DNA from 2 places in the Corynebacterium sanguinis genome. Region 2 is predicted to be linked to the other one. Evidence: riboswitches for the same ligand, from Rfam matches in the RefSeq annotation. Region 2 holds a riboswitch; the other holds the start of a gene.
What was found. Region 2 has a riboswitch for cyclic di-AMP ahead of E3227_RS00945 (resuscitation-promoting factor Rpf1 domain-containing protein). Riboswitches for the same ligand answer to the same signal wherever they lie in the genome.
Positions count from the first base shown of each region.

Region 1: it holds a riboswitch for cyclic di-AMP, as region 2 does, so the genes downstream of both, E3227_RS07460 (C40 family peptidase) here and E3227_RS00945 (resuscitation-promoting factor Rpf1 domain-containing protein) in region 2, are expected to answer to the same signal.

Region 1 covers NZ_CP038157.1:1,533,780-1,537,987, reverse strand. Annotated here, with positions in the region: gene E3227_RS07470 (glycosyltransferase family 4 protein) at 1-581, opposite strand, end outside; gene E3227_RS07465 (C40 family peptidase) at 583-1,629, opposite strand; gene E3227_RS07460 (C40 family peptidase) at 1,852-2,607, opposite strand; cyclic di-AMP (ydaO/yuaA leader) riboswitch at 2,620-2,828, opposite strand; gene qcrB (cytochrome bc1 complex cytochrome b subunit) at 3,199-4,208, opposite strand, start outside.
Region 2 covers NZ_CP038157.1:175,333-179,540, forward strand. Annotated here, with positions in the region: gene E3227_RS00930 (glutaminyl-peptide cyclotransferase) at 1-747, shown strand, start outside; gene E3227_RS00935 (DUF2771 domain-containing protein) at 754-1,239, shown strand; gene E3227_RS00940 (cold-shock protein) at 1,236-1,619, opposite strand; cyclic di-AMP (ydaO/yuaA leader) riboswitch at 1,895-2,057, shown strand; gene E3227_RS00945 (resuscitation-promoting factor Rpf1 domain-containing protein) at 2,069-2,707, shown strand; gene E3227_RS00950 (YeeE/YedE thiosulfate transporter family protein) at 2,704-4,095, opposite strand.

The DNA.
Region 1 (4,208 bases), 1.0 Mb from region 2:
ACGCCCAGCTCGGCGCGCACAGCGGCGCGCTCAGCCTCGCTTGCGGGGCGAAAAAACTGCTTATCGACGCCCGACGGCAACGCCACGAACCTCGGCGAGGACCCAACCGCGCTGCGGAAGCGCCCGAGCGCGTACTCGGAGATGTACGTGACCACGTCGGCTCGCCGCCCAATTGCCGTGAGCACTTGCCGCGCGCCCGGCAGCATCGACCACCCGACCTCGTGGCCGTGGGTCGAGGCGACTACGCGCTTCGCCCCGGCGGACTTTGCCGCCGCCCCCATGAGCGCCAGCGGCGCGGCGGCACCGAACCACACCGTCGCCACACCGTGGGCGCGGATGAGGCGGCGCATCTCGCGGGCCGTCGCCGGGGTGGGCAGCATGACGCGGCGCGGCCAGCGCACCACGGTGTAGTCCACCTCCGCATCCCAGCAGCGCGCCGCGTCGGCGTCCTGAGTGGAGGCGAACACAATGAGCTCGTTGGGGCCGGCGCGGCGTACAAATTCGTCAGCAAAGTCCCGCAAATACGACTGAATCCCACCGACAGTGGGTGGGAAGTCATTGGCGACCAGCAGCACCGGCATTCTAGTAGCGGACCGCTCCCTGGACCGGCATCGAGTTCAGCGGCACGACCTGGACGGGGATGCCGTAGTCAGAGGCGTGGACGACCTGGCCGTTGCCGATGTACATGCCCACGTGCGTGACACCCGGGTAGTAGCCAATAATGTCGCCCGGCTGCAGGTCCGACATGGACACCGGGGTGCCGCCGGCCAGCTGCGCCTGGGAGGTGCGCGGGATCGACTTGCCGTTCTGGGAGTACGCCCACACCATCAGCCCGGAGCAGTCGAAGGCATCGGGGCCGGACGCGCCCCAGCCGTAGGGCTTGCCCAGCTGCGCGAGCGCCGCGGCCGTGATCGCGTTGCCGAACGCGCCCGGGTTGAGCAGGTCCACCGGCACCGGGTTGGACTGGTTCATCCATGCCTGGCGCGCCTCGGGCGTCAGCGCATCCACGCGGGCCTCAACCTCTTTAATGCGGGCCTCGATGTCGGCTCGCTCCTTCTCCAGCTGAGCCTTCTGCGCGTCAAGTTTGACGCGGTTGTACTGCGCCGTCGCCTTAGCGACGTCCGCCTCACGCGCAGCCTGAATGGCTTCTTCGCTCGCGGCGCGCAGGCCTTCAAGCTGCTCCTGGCGCTTGCGTGAAATGGATCCGAGGTAGGTGGTCCTGTCAATGACTTCCTGCGGAGTCGCGGAACCCAGGGTGTTCACCACGCTGTCGACCTGCAGCGTTCGGTAGGTCGAGGTGGCAACGGCGTTGACGTCGCCCTGCTGCAGCGCGCGGGCACCGCGCACCTCCATCGCCCTAGCTTGGGCGTCAGCGGCGACGCGAGCGCTCTCATCGAGCTCCGCGCGCGCCTGGTCGAGCTGAACCTCGAGGGCCTTGATCTCCTCCATCTTTGCGGTCGCTTCGTCAGAGACGGTGCCCAGTTCCGCGATGAGGGTGTCCAGGTCCTCAGCGTGCGCGGGAGAAACGAGTCCCGCCACGGCAGCGCCCGCTGTGGCAAGCGAGATAGATGTGTATGCAATTGTTCCGGCGCTTCGGCGAGCGCGCGGAGGAAGAGAGTGCTTTCCCACGGTGACTTCCTCGAAACCTTCCTTGTTAAACCCTAAGCAGGATATGGGCCACATCCAGCGTGAATGCGGCGCTGGAGACGCAGCAACGCGGCCCGAGCTTTATAGAACTGTTACACACTATAGCGCCCCGCTCCCGAGAATCAATCTATTACGGAGCAATTGTTTTAAGACGCGAAACCGGCCTCGCGCAGCGATCACGCGAGGCCGGTGGAAGCGAGCGGGTTAGAAGCGAACCACGGAGTGGATCGGCATCATGTTTAGCGGGCGCTCTGCAACCGGAGCACCGGAGTTCAGGGCGTCGATGATGGTGCCGTTGCCCGCGTAGATAGCAACGTGGGAGGCGCCACCATAGTAGACCACGACGTCGCCCGGCTGGATGTTGTCCAGGCTGACGGGGGTGCCACCGGAAGCCTGGGCCTGGGACGTGCGCGGGATGGACTTGCCAGCCTGGGCGTGGACCCAGGAGGTGAAACCGGAGCAGTCGAAAGCGTTGGGGCCCGCTGCGCCGTAGACGTACGGGGAGCCGATCTTGGAGCGGGCGATATCGACGATCTGCTGGCCGGCGGACGGCGCCGGAGCGATGACAGCCGGAGCCTCGGCAGCCGCGGCCGCAACGGTCTGCGTGGAGGTCTCGACCGGGGCGGAGACGTAGCGGGTCTCAGCGTCCGCGAGGAAGGCGGAGAAGCCCGGGATGTTGGTGACGCCAGGGACAGCCTTCACTGCGGCGATCGCAGCGGCAACGTCGCCGCCCGATGCCTGGCCACCGAGGGAGGGGATCCACATCTCGATACCGGGGATGGCCGCGATGCCGGGCACGTTCTCAATACCCGGGACCTGGACGCTGACGGGGCTGTTGGGGACGCGAACCTCGGCCGCGTCTGCGGTGGCGGGTGCCAGAAGGGTTGCGCCCGTAACGAGGGCGGAAACGGCAGCAATGTTGCGCGCTGCGGACGAGTTCTGGCGAAGGTGCTGTGCCACGTGAATTACTCCATATCTTCTCTTGCCTACCGGGTTAGCTGACGGGTTGGACTTGAGAAAAGTCCTGCGCCGCTCCGTCTCCTACCTAACAAGTTGGGTGAAGATCCTTGCGCGCATTAACCCCAGGTGAGGCCCGCGGGCCCTGTGGTGGGTCCCCGGCTCCCCTACAACCGCAGGCGCCTTGTGCGCTGCCGTTGCCGAGGATTCGGCGTTATATGTTTGTTGTTGTCGTAACTTGCATCCAACGTTCGTTGCCGCAAAGTCTCGAGTAGGTTACGAAACCGCAACGGGGATTGTCCAATGCGACATCCGTTATCACGCCGTTATTTTCCGAGATCCGCGACATCGCTCGGCCCGGTGCGGTCAATTCAGAGCCGCGCCCGTTTCTACTAAAGTAGAAATTACTGCCCCTAGCAGGCTCTTCTCCCGTCTCAACCACCTCGGAAACCCGGCTCGGCGCCGTGCCCGGATTCTCTATAGTTCCTTTATGTGGCGTTCGTCACGTCCCCTTTGTTATCGGGTTGTAACAAATAATGGACCTCCCCTTCGGAAGGTCCATTCTTCGTACTTTTATCGAGCTCGGTGAAGCGACTACTTGTCGTCTCGCGGAGTCGCGTCGCGGTCGGACAGATGCTTCGTTTCCTCCAGAGCGCGCAGCGTCTCGATCTCGTCGTGATGGTTGCTCTCCGCCGCATCGCGGACACGCTCGGTGACATCGAGCTCTGCGGGGGAGAACGTACCGATCGTCTCGGAGTCTGCGTAGCCGAGCTGGTTCATCTGCTTCGGCACGCGGGCGCCTGCGTACTCGAGCGGCACCGGGTGACCATGCTCGTCGACCGGGCCGAGCGGCTGGTGGATCTCGACGAAGGCACCGTTCGGCAGCCTCTTGATGATGCCTGTCTCGATACCGTGCTCCAGCACCTCACGGTCGGAGCGCTGCAGACCGACACAGATGCGGTAGGTGATGAAGTACACCAGCGGCGGCAACACGATCAGGCCGATACGACCGAACCACGTCATCGCGTTCAGCGAGATCTCGAAGAAGTGCGCAACGTGGTCGTTACCACCGGAGATGGTCAGCAGCAGGAAGAAGGTTACAGCCATGACGCCGATCCCGGTACGCACCGGAACGTCGCGCGGGCGCTGCAGGAGGTTGTGGTGGGCGCGGTCGCCGGTCACAGCCTGCTCGATGAACGGGTAGGCGAAGAGGAGTGCCACCAGGATGCCACACATCAGCGCCACCCAGAACGCACCCGGGATGGTGTAGTTGCCCAAGTAGAGCTCCCACGCCGGCATGACACGCGCCGCGCCGTCCGTCCACAGCATGTAGACGTCAGGCTGGGAGCCAGCGGAAACCTGCGAGGGGTTGTAGGGGCCCAGGTTCCAGATCGCGTTGATGGTGGTCAGACCCGCCATGCCGGAGAGCACGGCGAAAACAACGAACATGAACCCGATGGCCTTGACGGCGAACACCGGCATGATGCGGATGCCCACGACGTTGTTCTCCGTGCGGCCCGGGCCAGGGAACTGAGTGTGCTTCTGGAACCACACGAGCAGCAGGTGAGCCGCGACGAGCGCGAGGATCAGGCCCGGCAGGATCA
Region 2 (4,208 bases):
GTTTCGTGTTCTTCGCAGGAATTAAAGCAGCCGCGTGAACAGGGCGTCGAGAAGCTTAAGGCGGTGGTCGAAGAGCGCTATGACTTCGACCCCTCCAGCTTCACCCAGGGCCTCGAGGTCGCCGACGACGGCACGCTGTACGTCGGCACCGGCCAGGTGGGCAGCTCGCGGATCTACCGCGCGACCCCGGACGGGCAAGTCATGGCCAGCCGCGATATCGACCCGGGATTTTTTGGCGAGGGGTTAACGCGCGTCGACGACCACCTGTGGCAGCTGACCTGGCAGGACGGTGTCGCCATCAAGCGCGATGCGCAGACGCTCGACGAGCTGGGGCGCACCACCTACGAGGGCGAGGGCTGGGGCGTGTGCGCCCGCGACGGCGAGGTGATCCTCTCCGACGGCACCTCGCAGCTGCGGCGCATGGACCCAGAGACCCTCGCCGAGCGCGAGCGTTTCGACGTCACCCTCAACGGCACGGAAGTGCCGCGGCTCAACGAACTCGAGTGCGTGGGCGACCAGATCTTCGCCAACGTCTTCCTCACCACCGACATCGTGCGTATCGACGCCACCACGGGCGACGTCACCGCCGTGATCGACGCCTCCTCGCTGCCGAACAACGCCGCGCCCGACCCGAACAACGTGCTCAACGGGATTGCGCACATCCCGGGCACCGAGGAGTTCTACCTCTCCGGCAAGCGCTGGCCGGACCTCTACAGGGTGAGCTTTCAACCCGCTGCCGTAGGGTAGAGATCCATGAAACTCAAGGCGTGGCAGCTTCTGGCTCTCCTCATCGTCGCCGCGGTGGTGCTCGTCGGCGGGTTCTACCTCATTGTTGACTACCAGCGCAGCAAGCCCGCCGCCCCCGTGGGCGAGATTCGCGTGGTGGTGTCCAACGGCGGAACCGAGCTCGAGGTCGCTCCCTATACGGTGTGCGAGCTGGACGCGGAGTGCGTCGGGGGCGAGCCGCCGTCGTTTGACCTCGATCCCGCCTCCGAGGTGAGCGTGAGCGTTCCCGAGGATCTCGCGGCGTCGAGTTGGCGCCTGCTGAGCATTTACGACGACCCAGCGGCCAACGAGGAGCAAATCTTCCAATCCGGCCAGGCCAATCAGGCCTCGGTGCCCGCGGTGAAGGATTCCGCCCGGCTCGTCGTGGCGGAGGTCTCAGCGCTGGCCGTGGATACCAACGACGCAGGCGAGGAAGTCCCCGTGATTGCGACGTGGTCGGTGGCGTTCTCTTAAGCGTCGAGCTCTTTGGCCACAGCGCGCAGGATCTCGGCAACCTGCTTGCCGTGCGCTCGGTCCGGGTAGCGACCCGCCTCGAGGGCCGGCTGGATCTGCGTTTCAAGGACCGTCATCATGTCGGCGAGCAGCTTGTTGAGCTCCTCGGGCTTGTAGCGGTGCGTCTGGCGCCGCTTCGGCGTGTCCAAGACCTTGACGCGCAGCGCCTGGGGGCCGCGGCGCCCAGCGGCGAAGTCGAATTCGATGCGCTGGCCAGCGACGAGCTCGTCGACGCCTTCGGGTAGGACGTTCTTGCCCACGAACACGTCCTCATCGCCCGGGTTTGAGGCGAAGCCGAAACCCTTGTCAGCGTCGTACCACTTCACTTTTCCAACGGGCATGCCTTTTCCTTCCTTTCGAGAACCGCCATTGTACTACTCGCGATAACCGCCGCCGGTTCCGAATATTCTACTAACGTGATGCACGTCACTATAGGCCAGGAAAACCGTCCTGAACTGCGTTCTCACGCAATCTACTAAAGTGGATGTAACTCGTGTGAATCCGTTCCGTGCTGTCCGCGTGACTCAATCGTTATAAACCGATATAGTCGCCCGCAAGCCCGAACCCGGGCGCATAACCATATACCTTTGGCCACGCCGAATTCTGTCCGGCCTGAATCAATTCTTCCCCAACATTGACATTGTGGACAGAAGCGGAGGACCCACACGCGCGTCACCCACGCGCCGGAGGTCACTCCTAGGGGTGAAGCCGCACCCGCGGCCTGGCACCTTGCGCCAGAACCCGACAGCTAACTTCGCAGGCGGTTAACAAGAGAGGAAACACAATCTTCATGGCACGTCACTCTAAGCAGAACGCATCCTTCGCTAAGAAGGCGCTCGCTGGCACCGCTGCCGCGGCAGCACTGACCGGTATCATCGCACCGGCAGCCAACGCTGCTCCGGACTCCGATTGGGACCGCTTGGCTCAGTGCGAGGCCGGCGGCAACTGGTCCATCAACACCGGCAATGGCTACTACGGCGGTCTGCAGTTCTCCGCGTCCACCTGGCGCGCCTACGGTGGCGGCCAGTTCGCACCGTATGCTCACCAGGCAACCCGCGAGCAGCAGATCATCGTCGCCGAGCGCACCCTCGCCGGCCAGGGCTGGGGCGCATGGCCTTCCTGCTCCGCTCGCCTTGGCCTGAACTCCGCTCCGACCAACCGCGACGCCCAGGCCGCGCCTGCTCCGGCACCTGCTCCGGCACCTGCTCCGGCCCCGGCAGCCGCTCCGGCCGCAGCGCCGCAGGTTGACGCTCTGTACCACGCGATCGTTGCCCGCCTGAACGAGAACAACATCGCCGTCCCGGCCGAGCTGCACACCGCGTACGCAGCGAACCGCGACAACTACAACAACTTCTACCTCGCCAACAAGGCGCTTATCGACGCCGTCCTCGCCGGCGACGTCAACGCTGTCATCGCCAAGCTAGTCTAGCGAGCGGCGTTCTTCACCACCGTGATTTCCCATCCCGCGTCACGGTTTTGAGCGAAGTCCTCAATCCCGTGGCCGTTGTCGGCGGCCCACTGCGGGATGGACTCGGTTGCCTGCGTGCAGTCGAAGTCGATGACCAGCTTCTCGCCGTCGTCAAGCTCGGCGATGGCGTCCTTGGCCTCGATCAGCGGAAAGGGGCACACCGCCCCGAGGGTGTCTAGCTTGTAGCGCCCCGGCCCAATAGGACGCGCCTTCGTGGCGCGTTTTTGCGTTGTGGGCACGGTGATCAGTCCCGTTGCCACCTGGAACCCGCCGCCCTGCGGGGTGGATTCAATCACCGCGTCCTCCGCGGACCGGATGGAGTCCTCGGTGCTGTAGGTGCCCTGCGGCGCAGCAACCGAGGGCTTGAGCCAGATCTTGGACCCGACGAAGACGCCCAGGGCGATGAACCCGAGGGCGACCCACCCCTGGTAGCTGAACAGGGAGGTCTGCACCATGCCGTTGCCCACGGTGCAGCCGCCGGCGAGCGCCGCACCGACGCCCATGCCGATCCCGCCGACGATGGCGCGCACGGTCGTGGTGGCGTCAGGCACGCGCACGCGAAATTCCCCGGACGCCTTCGCGGCGATAAACGCGCCGATGAACAGGCCGATCACCAGCAGGGTGCCCCAGTTCAAGAACTTCTCCTCGCCCGTGGTGATGAAGGAGACTGCGTGCGCGCTCGGCGTGGTAATCCCGAGGCCGTCGTTGCGCCCGGTGGCGGCGGAGAGCGGCCACGCGATCACACCAAGGATGCCGATGAGCGTGCCCGCGGTGTAGGGGTGCAGCGCTTTCTTGTACCAGGGTTGCTGCAAGGTGACCTTCGGTCGCGCGGCGTCCTTGGCCAGGTAGTAATGCGCGGCCCAGGCCGTCGCTAGCGCGAGCGGGATGGCGAAAAACCAGGGGGAAACACCGAAGGTCTGCGGCAGCGTTGTCCAGCCGGTGTCCCACTGCTTCATCCAGGCCTCGAACCCGGAGAGCATGCCGTTTTTCATCGCGGCGGCGGACAGCGCGTAGAAAACCAGCGCGAACCAGGAGCCGACGAGGCCCTCGGCGGAGCGGTACCACGTGCCGGAGGCGCATCCGCCCGCGAGCACGATGGAGATGCCGAAGAGGAAACCGCCGGTAATGACGGCCACGGGCTGGAAGGTGCGGTAGTCCGGTGCGATGACGCCGAGCGTCGTCAAGGCGGCGAGGCCGACGGCGTGGACGGCGATGACGATGAAAAGGGCGACGAGTCCGCGGCCCTTTTTCTGCAGAAAGACATCGCGCAGCATGCCGGTGACGCAGAAGCGGCCGCGCTGCATGATGGCGCCGAGGGCGGCGCCGACGACAAGACCTGAAGCGAGCATGAGTGTCCTTATGTATACGGAATTGGTCACCCGGGACCGTACCGGATTCCGGCCACCTTGTCTAGCTGCTGCATACCGCTCTGTCTGTACTGCGGGGCGTGAAAGAACCCCCT